DNA from 3 places in the Halomonas sp. 3A7M genome. Region 2 is predicted to be linked to each of the others. Evidence: predicted binding sites of a transcription regulator. Region 2 holds the regulator's gene; each other region holds the start of a gene.
What was found. The regulator LexA, encoded in region 2, represses DNA repair genes until DNA is damaged. The targets are predictions, from matches to a motif close to TACTGTNTANNTANACAGTA.

Region 1 (3,980 bases), on a different contig from region 2:
CCGTTGGGTATTTTGGTTATCTTTGCTGATGCCTTGGGGCTTTACCAAGTTTCGTTCGCGGTGCATTGGCCGTGGCTGCTAGCGGTTTTGGTGGTCATGGTCGCAGTGGGGGAGACCCTAAGCCCGCGGTTGCGCCAAGCGCTGCGCTCGCGCTAGCCGCTGTTGTTCACGCTTCACCCTGGCAGCTGCAATGGCGCCAGGGTGAGTGCCTGCCTCCATGAGTTCGTCCCAGCAGGTGGTATAACGGTTAGAGCGGTGTGCACAGCGCAACTGCCACGGTGCTTCCGCCTCTGTCATTCCAAAGCGAATCGTGCCTTGCCCCATGCGCTGATTAATGGCGTCAACGGCGTTCATCAAGTGCGGGTGCGCTTTATGTGAAGGCTGCAACAGCGAAAGCTGATACTGCTGTGCATCGACTAAGTCCAATAGCATGACACCGGCTTTCATAAACTGAAAACCCGGCCGATACATCTGTTCCAACCCTTCGCGCACGGCTTCTAAAATGATGCGGGTATCGTCGCTTGGCGATGCCAGGGGAATCATCGCGCTAGGTGAAAGCTGAGGCTGGTCTTTACGATGGCGGTTGGTGTTTAGAAATAGCAATACGGCGCGGGTAAGGCTTTTCTGCTGGCGCAGTTTTTCGGCACTGCGCTGAGCATGGCGGCGCAGCGCTGCGTGCAATTCCGCTTTTACGCCGGTTGCTTGGCCAAAAGAGCGTGACGTCATAATACGCTGACGCGGCTCTTCTAATGCGTTCATTTCCAAGCATGAGGTGCCACGTAGCTCTAGCGCTGTACGCGCAAGCACCACTGAAAATCGTTTGCGAAGTTGCTTTGGGTCGCACTCCCGCAACTGCCACGCCGTGCGAATACCACTCACCGCAAGCCGTTCTGCTAGGCGTCTGCCGACGCCCCATACGTCATTCACCGGCAGCTGTTTAAGCAGCGCCGTAGTGGTCGGGCTGTTGGCAGTGAGTAGGCAGACGCCTTGGTAGTGAGGCTGCTGTTTGGCAACGTGGTTAGCGAGCTTGGCTAGCGTATGGGTAGGTGCCAGCCCTACGCATACAGGTAGCCCTAAATAGCGGCGAACACGGCGGCGGACAACTTCCCCGAGCGCTTGGCATTGAGTGTCGCTGAAGCCATCCAGGTAGATAAACATTTCATCAATAGAGTAAGGCGCGACGTCTGGACAGGCATCCCGCAGTAGCTGGGCGAGTCGTGCGGACATGTCGCCATACAGCTCGTAGTTTGATGACAGTAAGTGAATCTCTCCCCGTCGGCGCAAACCTTCCAGTTGGAAAGCGGGAGTGCCCATGGGGATTTCCAAGGCTTTCATTTCGGCCGAGCGGGCGATCACACAGCCATCGTTATTCGACATCACGCCCACGGGTTTGCCTTCAAGCGCGGGCTTAAAAACACGCTCGCAGGAAACATAAAAATTATTGGCATCAACAAGGCCAATCATGGCAAATACTCATGCACCACGGCGCGCACCACCCCCCATAGCTGGCAGTTTGCCTCTTCTAACGGCAGCGGTGGATAGTGGGGATGTGCCGAGCAGAGGTGTGGTGTGCCTTGATAGAGCGCATAACGCTTTATCAGTACTTCCTCTTCAAACATGGCGACCAGGATATGCCCTAAGCGGGGCGGTATGCTGCGATCTACCACCAGCAAATCACCTTCGAATATCCCCCAGCCTTCCATGCTGTCGCCCGCGGCGGTGAGGTAAAACGTGTGGTTGGGATGTTTAATCAGTCGCTCATTGAGATCTAACGTGCGTGGTTCGTAATCTTGAGCAGGTGAAGGGAAGCCGCTAAACCCAGCGCGGCCGTATAACGTTGGAAATGGCAACGGCTGAGAGGTTAACGGCAGGGCTGTCGCGACCATCGTTGTTGGAAATGTGCTCGTTGTAAACGTGGCTGTTTTTAAAGCGGCGGGTTGGGACGGCATCGTCGACATCCTCATGAATAAGTAGTGTGTTTATATACAGTATTTATAAGCAGTATTTATTCATGAAGGAGAAATTGCAAGCGATGCTCAACGCTGGGAGTCTGGGGGCTACTGGCTCAGCGGGTGCTATTGGCTTAGCGAGCAAGCCACAGGCCAACCACCAACGCACTGATCACGGTAATCAAGAACACAAGGTTGCGAGCACGGGTGTCACGACGTGGTTTCATAGTCATTTTCCTGTTGGTCATCATCGTTAAGAGCATTTCGCAGTAGTTGCAGCACGCAAGCGTTATCTGCATAAAAGCGGCAGATGCGCTGCGCTTAGCATGGTAACGTTTACGCCTTAGAGCGTCATCTGACGTATATGACATTGCTTGGTTATCCGGCTTTTAAGAGATCCTGCTTATGAATGAATCGACCCACGTCGGTACCGCTGCGCAGCCGCTTTCCCTGGCGAATGGTCGGCTGGCGGCGCTTAGCTGGGGGCGTAGCACTGCGCCTACTTGGGTGGCACTGCATGGTTGGCTAGACAACGCGGCGAGCTTCAGTCGGCTGGCGCCGCTATTGGTGAAAGCACTGGATATTCGCATTGTGGCGATCGACTTCCGCGGTCACGGGCATTCGGCTCATGCGCCTGCAGGAAGCGACTATGCACTATGGGACTATACCCAGGACGTGCTGGATACCATGGAGTCATTAGAGATCGAAAAGGCGACGCTACTTGCTCACTCGATGGGGGCAGCCGTGGCTTGCCTAGTCTCGGCAGCGCTGCCTGAGCGGGTAGATAAGCTAATTCTGTTAGATGGCTTAGGAGCGCTAAACACACCTGCCGAAGAGACTGCCAGCCAACTACGCAAAGGGCTAGTGGCCTATCGGCGGCCGCTTTCCCGTCCTCCTCGTTATCCCGATGTTGAGAGTGCAGTTGCCGCGCGGGTAGCCGGAGGTGTCACGCCGCTGGACAGCATCACCGCCACGCCACTTGTCGAGCGTAACACCCAGGCCACTGCCGATGGGCATGTGCAAATGCGCACGGATAGCCGTTTACTAAAGCCTTCTTTGGTGCGCTTTACGCCCCAGCAGGTGTTGGCGCTACTGGCGGAGATTCAAGCCCCGGTGCTATTGATAGAGGGGGAGCGAGGTATTTTAGGCGAACGGGATTGGGCAGCAAAAGCGCGCCAAGCAGTACCACAGTTAACGCGCCATGTACTCGCGGGTGGCCATCATCTGCACCTTGAGCCACAATCGGTTCATCGCGTGGCCAGCACAATCAGTCAGCAAGCGTAGCGGGTACCTGATTGCTCGCGTTAGGAAGATGACGATGAAGAAAAAAGTAGCGCATGTTGTTAAAGCACCTGTGGCAAGCAGCGGCTTGAATGGCGGTAATAAGGTTGCGCTGGTATTAGGGAGTGGAGGGGCAAGGGGCTATGCCCATATCGGTGTTATCGAAGCATTAGAAGCGCGCGGCTTCGAGATAATTTCGATTGCCGGTTGCTCTATGGGCGCGCTAATTGCTGGTATCTATGCCGCTGGAAAGCTGCCTGAATACCGGGAGTGGGTGTGTAACCTGGATTATTTAGATGTGCTCAAGCTGGTCGATGTGACCTGGAGTCCGATGGGCGCCATGCGAGCGAATAAGGTCATGAGCAAACTTGAAGAGCTGGTCGGTGATAGATTGATTGAAGACCTGCCTATTCCGGTGACGACCGTCGCGACGGATCTGATTCGTCAACGTGAAGTGTGGTTTCAAAATGGCCCCTTACTCCAGGCAATCCGTGCCTCTATTGCCGTGCCGGGTGTCATTACCCCAGTACATGTGGGTGGCCAGGTACTCGTTGATGGCGGCTTGCTGAACCCACTGCCGATAATGCCAATATTAGCCACCCATGAAGCGGATTTTGTGGTGGCGGTTAACGTGACGGCGCACAGCCCACAACCGATCACCTTAGAGGAGTTGTTACCCAGCGAAGATGCAAGCGACAGCCGCACCGCGTTAGAGCGCGACCGTGATGCTAATATTGGCGGTTGGATGGA
Region 2 (3,980 bases):
GGAACAAGATCGCGCTGTTTAATAAGCGCCAGCGGACGGTCATCCACAGGTAACGCCACATGGGAGTCAGCGGCAACGCCACCATGGCCAGGAAAATGCTTACCTACCGCCGCCATACCCGCTTCATGCAAACCGTTGATAAAACACTGACCCAGCGCAGCGACGTGTGCAGGGTCGGTGCTGAAGCTACGATCACCGATAACGCTAGAGATACCACTTTCGACATCTAAAACAGGCGCAAAGCTGATATCCAGACCGCAAGCAGCCATTTCCATCCCCAGCAACCAACCCGCATCTTTTGCTAGTGCAAGACCGGATGCCGAATCCTCAGCGAATTGATCACCAATGCGTGCCATGGCTGGCATGCGAGTAACGCCTTCTTTAATTCGCTGAACGCGACCGCCTTCTTGATCAATACCAAGTAACAGCTCGCCGCGAACCCGACGAATATCACTGCAAAGCTTTCTAACCTGGTAAGCATTCTCGACATTTCTAGCGAATAAAATGACACCGCCCACAGCAGGGTCCATCAAAAGATGTTTTTCAGCTTTGGTTAATCGCGGCCCTTCAAGGTCAAGCATGACCGGGCCTAAAGATTGAGTCATTGTGATGGATCCAACAAAAGGGCCGTCAATTTTAGTTGATCAATCTCTCGTGTCAAAAAATCAATAATAAGCTGCCTACGCTTAGCCATTATGAAGCCAAACAGGTGTGCCCGGCGGCGCATGCTCAAAAAGATAAAGCAGATCGTCATTGCGCAACCGAATACACCCATGTGAAGCAGCCACACCCATCGGTTGATCAGGTGGCGTGCCATGAAGGTAGATAAAGCGACGCTGAGTGTCGACATCCCCGCCGCGATTCACTCCTCTCTCTAAACCACAGAGCCACAAAATGCGCGTTAATATCCAATCACGATGAGGGAATTCCGCCGCAAGCGCCGACGTAAACACCTCCCCAGTCCACCGTCGCCCCCGAAAAACAGCATTATCAGCTAAACCGCCACCTATCGATGCGCGGATATAATGCCATCCCAGAGGGGTTTGACCACTGCCTTCCTGCTGCCCTACGCCTTTCTCACCGGTGGACACAGCGCACGTGTACTGCAGCGTAAGCCCTTGCCACCAGCATAGCTGCTGGTGTTTGATATTGATTTCTATCCAACCACCATTCTGCGGGGGTAGTTCAGCTAGCGTGGGCGTTCGCATAATGTCCTTCATCAGCAGCAGGCGGTAGCGGAGCATTCATGGCAGCAACCACGACAGGGCGTAAACGTCTTACCAAATCCCTGACGGTTACTTGCTCATTATAGTCTTTCGCGGCAATGTCACGCAGCGCATCTAAACCCGACAGCGTAAAAATCACGGTGCCCAGCATGAAATGCAGTCGCCAAAAACGCTCAGCATCAGGTAAATCTGGCGTTGCCTGGCGCACCAGCTCAGTAAAGCGGGTAAACACGTCTCCGTACTGCTGTTGGATATAACGGCGTAAATGCCCTTGTGCCTGACTATACGCCAACCCTAGCAGACGCATAAACACCTTCAGGCTATTGCGCTCAGCTGGCACTGCCAACACCGTGCTTGCCATTGTTTCCAACAGCACTTCAAGCGGAATCACATCACCGTTGTACTGCGCTTCCAGCTCATCAAGCGCCGTATGAAAACGTTGCGAGAAGGGGTCTAAATAGCGCGCAAACACCGCTTGGATAAGCGCCTTTTTAGAACCAAAGTGGTAATTGACAGCCGCCAAATTAACCCGCGCTTTACTGGTGATATTGCGTAGCGATGTTTCGGCAAAACCACGCTCGGCAAACAGCACCTCAGCGGTATCGAGGATACGTGTTACCGTATCAGATTGCGCCATAGCGCCCTCCAGAAAACGAGTGTTTAAAACATCGTTAAATACTATGCCATAACGCTATTTGGCTCAATCACTTATCTTTAGCTTTTTGCCCAACGCAAAAAAGCGCCTTGGACACATATTCAAACACCTACCGAATGACGCTATCGAGTTTGCCGTTGAGATTGCAGCATTTCCAAATTCATCACTCTCCCTCTAATTCTGATGTACTTACCACAGCGACTGCCATTGCAAGCGCTCTTGCATGTACTGGACAGAGCAACATACTGTATACTTAACCACATACTGTTTAAGCCGACATGTAGCCACTGTCTTGTTCAATTTTTTGGAGTTTGTTATGTCGCGTCCACTTACTGCCCGTCAACAGCATGTTTTTGATTTTATTGTTAAAACGATGTCTGAATTTGGCTATCCACCGACCCGCGCAGAAATTGCCAAAGCGCTAGGCTTTCGTTCTCCTAACGCTGCTGAAGAGCATTTACGAGCGCTTGAGCGTAAAGGTGCCATCCGCATCATTCGCAATACCTCGCGGGGGATTCGACTGCCTAATCAGGAACCGCAGGATATCAGTGATGTATCAGCAACAGCGCCTGCCGCCAACGTAGAACCGCTACCGAATGGCTTACCAGTCATCGGAGAGGTGGCCGCAGGAAGCCCGATTCTAGCAGCGGAACACATTGATCGTTATTGCCCACTCCCCGCTGAATATTTTACCCCCAAAGCGGATTACCTTCTTCGGGTGCGAGGCTTGTCAATGAAGGATGTTGGCATACTGGAAGGCGACCTTCTTGCCGTGCATCGCACCGACCGGGTTCGTGATGGCCAGATTGTGGTGGCAAGGCTAGAAGATGAAGTCACTGTAAAACGCTTTAAACGACAGGGCCATACGGTGACACTGATTGCTGAAAACAGCGACTTTGCGCCCATAGAAATTGACCTACGTACGCAGCAGTTGGATATTGAAGGGGTGGGAGTTGGTGTCATACGTGGCGGTAACGGCCAAGCACTGGGATAAGCGAGCCACTATGAATACCGGTGAGGCAATCGTTAGATGCCTTACCGGCTTTCACGCTTACTGAGAGTCTATATAGCGACGGTCATTAAACGTAGCTACCCAACTCGGGTGATACACCAATAAAATACTGAGTAACATCCCTGTGATAAAAGCCTCGGAGGGCATTAACAGGGGTAAGAAGCGCGCATACTCTTGGGCTAAGTACACAGCTTCAGAGTCGGTACCCGCCACCATGATTAGCAAGACCGCCGACAACCCTCCTGCCAGTGTTGCCAGCGCTGCGCCAAAAAAGCCGCATACGAATAAAAAGATCATCAAGTTATCCGGCAGGCGCCGGTCTACCCATCGCCATACCAGACCGGTAATGACCGCAGGTACAATGCCGGTTACCAACACATTAGCGCCTAGTAACGCCCATTCGTTACGGCCAATGGCTGACATCGCAACATTAATCAGCACATTGCTGATTAATGCGAGAGGCATTTTGAATACCAACGTCATTAAGACGGTGAAGACTAAGTGCAGGGTTAACCAATCGACTGCCTGAGCACGCAGTTGCCACATCAACACCACAGCGAGCGTCGCGGCTAACCACCGATGCTGAAGAGCCACATCGCCTATCAGCACTCGCCAAGGGCGCAGCCATATCATCCACGCAAGTACGCTCAACGATACCAACCACGTCAGCAACAATGCCCAGGGAGCTAAAACACTTTGCGCGAAAGACATGGATGCCCCTATCTACCCGTCAGCTAACGACAAGCCAGCTGTAAACTCGAATTGACTAAAAACGCTGCGTATCTAAACAACATGATCAGCTGAACACCACGGTCTTATTGCCATGGATTAATACCCGGTCTTCTAAATGCCATCGTAAACCACGCGCCAATACCGCTTTTTCGACATCGCGCCCAAAGCGCACGAGATCCGTTGGCGTATGGCAATGACTTACCCGATGAATATCTTGTTCAATAATCGGCCCAGCATCCAGTTCTTCAGTGACATAGTGACAGGTAGCTCCGATTAGCTTAACGCCACGCTGGTAAGCTTGATGGTAGGGCTTAGCACCGGCAAAAGAGGGTAAGAAACTGTGGTGGATGTTAAT
Region 3 (3,980 bases), on a different contig from region 2:
TGCCCAGAACCAGGGCTGAAGCTTGGCGCTAATCGCGTAGAACCACTTGGGTGATCTCAGTTTATTTATAAAGGCCCACATGGTGTTTTCGTCCTTTAACCGTTGATGCTGATGCGTAGCGAGGCGGCAATAGCCCAAGGTGCTAGCATTAACGAAATCGCTAAAAGTGCGCCCAAAATAGCCAGATGCGCCGCGATACCATCGCCTAAAATAGCGGCCTGCACGGCGCCAGCGCCAAAAATAAGCACTGGAATATAGAGCGGCAGCACCAGCAGTGACAGCAATACACCGCCGCGAGCTAATCCGACGGTCAGCGCGGCGCCAATGGCACCAATCAAGCTGAGGCTTGCGGTTCCCAATGCCAGCGATAGCGCTAAAACCATGTAACTACCGGCAGGAAGTGCCAACATGATACCTAAAATCGGCGCCATAAGTGCCAAAGGCAGTCCTGTCAGCAGCCAGTGAACAGCAACTTTGGCAAGGCTAAGCGCCGCCAGCGGCTGAGGGGCTAACAGTAGCTGCTCCAAACTGCCGTCGTCGTAGTCGCTCCGGAACAGACTATCCAGAGAAAGCAATGCCGCCAGCAATGCCGCCACCCACAGCAACCCAGGCGCTATTTCTGCCAGTAACTGGGGATCAGGTGAAATGCCGATCGGAAAGAGCGTAATCACCAAGGCAAAGAACACCAATGGGTTAAGCACTTCACCACGACGACGTAGCAACAGCGTTAGATCTCGCTTAAAGGTGGCACTAATGGCAACCATGAGCCCACCGGAAGGCGCATGCATCGACATTTCTGGGATGCCTGTCGTGGCGTGTGAGCTTGGCAACGCTGTCTCCTTCTACCCCAGTTGAACGCGCCTAAGCACGGATGATGCGGTTAACTCATGATGTGTCGTCACTAAGACACAGCCTCCCGCGTTGGCATGCGCAACAAGCTGCGCTTCTAGTGCTGCCACTCCATGGCGATCAATGGCTGTAAAAGGTTCATCCAGGACCCACAAAGCCCGCTTAGTAAGCGTCAGTCTCGCAAGGGCAATTCGCCGCTGCTGCCCAGCGGAAAGCTGTCCTGCGGGTACATCTTCAAAGCCACTAAGCCCAACCTGTGCCAGCGCTTCTTCACGCTGGTAATCGTCGCCTTTTTCGCCGCTAAGCGCTTGGTACCACGCTAAGTTTTCCAGCGGAGAAAGCCCCGCTTTTATGCCAGGGGCATGCCCTAAATAGAGTAGATTGGCGAGAAAATGTTCACGCACCTCGCGCATTGAGTCGCCATTCCAATAAATGTCGCCATGGTAGTCGCTCAACTGGCCTGAGAGAATTTTCAACAGTGTCGTTTTTCCGCTCCCGTTAGGGCCTTCAATGCGCACTATTTCACCACGTTGAATATCAAGATCTAGCCCCTCAAACAGCCAACGATCATCGCGTTCACAGGCTAGCTGTCGGGCTTGTAGGCAGAGGCTCAAGGATATCTCCAGGCACGTAGATTTTGCGTCGAACTCTACACGGAAAGCCCCTTTCTCGCCAGTCGCTCTCTGCGGTCAGGGGTCGCATCACACTTCAACCAATCTTCGCTTAAGAACAATAGACAATGCAGAGCACTAGCACTGTATGCAAAAACAGGTCTATACTACAAATACTGTATGAAAAAACACTACCGATTATAAACACAGCAATCTGCTCAATTACACGCCTAGGGAGCGGGCGCTGCATTGGAGAAAACTGCATGACGATGACAATGCCAACACCCTTGAACATAACTCAACATGCGCTATCTCAAACGACGTCGAATACAGGACGCCCTGCTTATTCGGCGCCTCGTGTAACACGGCGCAACACGTATGCGCTTCGCGTGCGCGGCAACAGAATGCGTGAATGCAATCTATTCGATGGCGATGTCATCATTATTCGCCGCTATCAACAAGGTAGCCATCAAGAAACCGCTATCGCGACGATAAACCAGCGAGAAGTTGCCCTAAAGCAACTTTCCATTAGTCGGCTTGGCGTTCACTTATGGCCCGAAGATGCAGCCATGCCTGCCGTCTTCCTGCATAATTGTGATATTCAAGTGCTGGGAATGGTGATGGGCGTCGAGCATGGCGCTAACAACACTCGGCACCACTAATTCGCCACCCGCTTTAGGGAGCATCGATTGCGTTACCGAGTTCCAGACCTAGCATCCGCCACATGGCATACCGCTGAAATTGAGGTTGAAAAAAGTCGCTTCCTCACGTGGATATGCCATGCACCCAACACAGCTGACTATCATGCAATGCTACAGGCAGCAAAAACCGCTCACCCCAACGCAAGTCATCACTGCACGGCCTTTATTGCTGGCCCTCCTGGTGAACAAACGCACATAGGGTTCTCTGATGACGGCGAACCCGGCGGCACAGCCGGCAGGCCCATGTATCAAGCTTTGCTCGGCAGCCAGATGGGTGAAATAGGCTGTGTGGTGATTCGTTACTTTGGCGGCACCAAGTTGGGCACGGGTGGACTCGCCCGAGCTTACGCACAGTCGGTTAACGCCGGGATTGAAACATTACCTACCCGCGAAGTCGTCGAACGGGATAACTACCAGCTGCGTGTCAACTTTGCCCATGAAGCCGTCGCGCGCGCTTGGTGTGACGAGCAGAAAATTCCCGTCCAACAGGCAGAGTACGATGGCAACGGCGTATGCCTCACGATTGGCTGGCCAAGAGATGAGGCCTTAAATTTCACTACGCTTGAAAATCGTCTAAAGACAGCCCTCGATATTCAAAAAGTGCCGCCACAATAAGATTATTATATCGCTGACAAAAAAACGCGACTTACGCGAGCAATTGCTCGGTAAGTCGCGTTTTAGTCGCTAACCATTACGTAACGATAACTGCGCAATGGCACTGCTAGCGGGTTTTAACCTAAGTATTTAATCATCACACCCGCCGCAACAGCAGAACCGATAACACCTGCCACATTAGGACCCATGGCATGCATTAGCAGGAAGTTATGCGGGTTCGACTCCAAGCCAACCTTATTAGCCACTCGCGCGGCCATCGGCACTGCCGAAACACCTGCGGCACCAATCAGCGGATTAATCGGCATTTTGCTGACCAGGTTCATCAGCTTCGCCATCAACACGCCTGCGGCCGTGCCAATACCAAACGCCACAATACCCAGGCCCAAGATACCCAGCGTTTCGAATGCCAGAAAGCTATCTGCCATCAGCTTGGAACCAACCGATAGCCCTAAGATAATCGTCACGATATTGATCAGAGCGTTTTGCGCTGTATCCGATAAGCGCTCAACCACACCGCACTCACGCATCAAGTTACCAAAGCAGAACATCCCTAACAGCGGCGCTGCATCAGGTAGGAAAAGCGCGACGGCAATCAATAGCATCAGCGGGAAAACGATCTTTTCCAGCTTGGATACCGGACGCAGCTGCGTCATCTTAATTTGACGCTCTTTCTGCGTGGTCAGCAGGCGCATAATCGGCGGTTGAATCAGCGGCACCAGCGCCATGTAGGCGTACGCCGCTACTGCGATAGCACCCAGCAACTCAGGAGCCAATACGCTTGATACATAAATAGACGTTGGACCATCAGCACCGCCGATAATACCAATGGCGGCCGCTTGATTAAGGGAAAAGTCCATCACCCCCAGCGAGGTCAGCATCACAGCACCAAACAGTGTGGCAAAAATGCCAAACTGAGCAGCCGCGCCTAAAAAGAGCGTCCGCGGGTTAGCCAGTAACGGGCCGAAGTCGGTCATGGCCCCCACGCCCATAAAGATAATCAGTGGCGCAATACCAGAGGCAATCGCTACTTTATAGAAGTTATAGAGCATCCCATCGCTATAACCTACGCCAACCGCAATATCCTTTGCCGCACGTAATTGATCGGGAGCCGCTGCGTCGTGGGCAATCGCTTTAAGCGACTCTCGCCAAGCTTCTACACCACTTAATGGATCAAGGGTAGCCCCCAGTACGGAAGCTATCTGCT

Region 1: the regulator LexA is predicted to act here: its motif matches at 1,972-1,991, upstream of INT19_RS17265 (LexA family protein).
Region 3: the regulator LexA is predicted to act here: its motif matches at 1,635-1,654, upstream of INT19_RS16280 (LexA family protein).

Annotation. Positions count from the first base shown of each region.
Region 1 is NZ_JABUZD010000169.1:146,563-150,542, forward strand. Features, by position in the region: gene INT19_RS17255 (sodium-dependent transporter) at 1-156, shown strand, start outside; gene INT19_RS17260 (Y-family DNA polymerase) at 118-1,464, opposite strand; gene INT19_RS17265 (LexA family protein) at 1,461-1,949, opposite strand; gene INT19_RS17270 (alpha/beta fold hydrolase) at 2,355-3,233, shown strand; gene INT19_RS17275 (patatin-like phospholipase family protein) at 3,268-3,980, shown strand, end outside.
Region 2 is NZ_JABUZD010000113.1:33,209-37,188, forward strand. Features, by position in the region: gene nagZ (beta-N-acetylhexosaminidase) at 1-605, opposite strand, end outside; gene INT19_RS09845 (L,D-transpeptidase family protein) at 687-1,208, opposite strand; gene INT19_RS09850 (TetR/AcrR family transcriptional regulator) at 1,186-1,863, opposite strand; gene lexA (transcriptional repressor LexA) at 2,198-2,875, shown strand; gene INT19_RS09860 (energy-coupling factor ABC transporter permease) at 2,933-3,604, opposite strand; gene purU (formyltetrahydrofolate deformylase) at 3,690-3,980, opposite strand, start outside.
Region 3 is NZ_JABUZD010000166.1:39,530-43,509, forward strand. Features, by position in the region: gene INT19_RS16265 (heme ABC transporter permease) at 1-81, opposite strand, end outside; gene ccmB (heme exporter protein CcmB) at 96-794, opposite strand; gene ccmA (cytochrome c biogenesis heme-transporting ATPase CcmA) at 843-1,463, opposite strand; gene INT19_RS16280 (LexA family protein) at 1,724-2,122, shown strand; gene INT19_RS16285 (IMPACT family protein) at 2,150-2,776, shown strand; gene INT19_RS16290 (sodium ion-translocating decarboxylase subunit beta) at 2,893-3,980, opposite strand, start outside.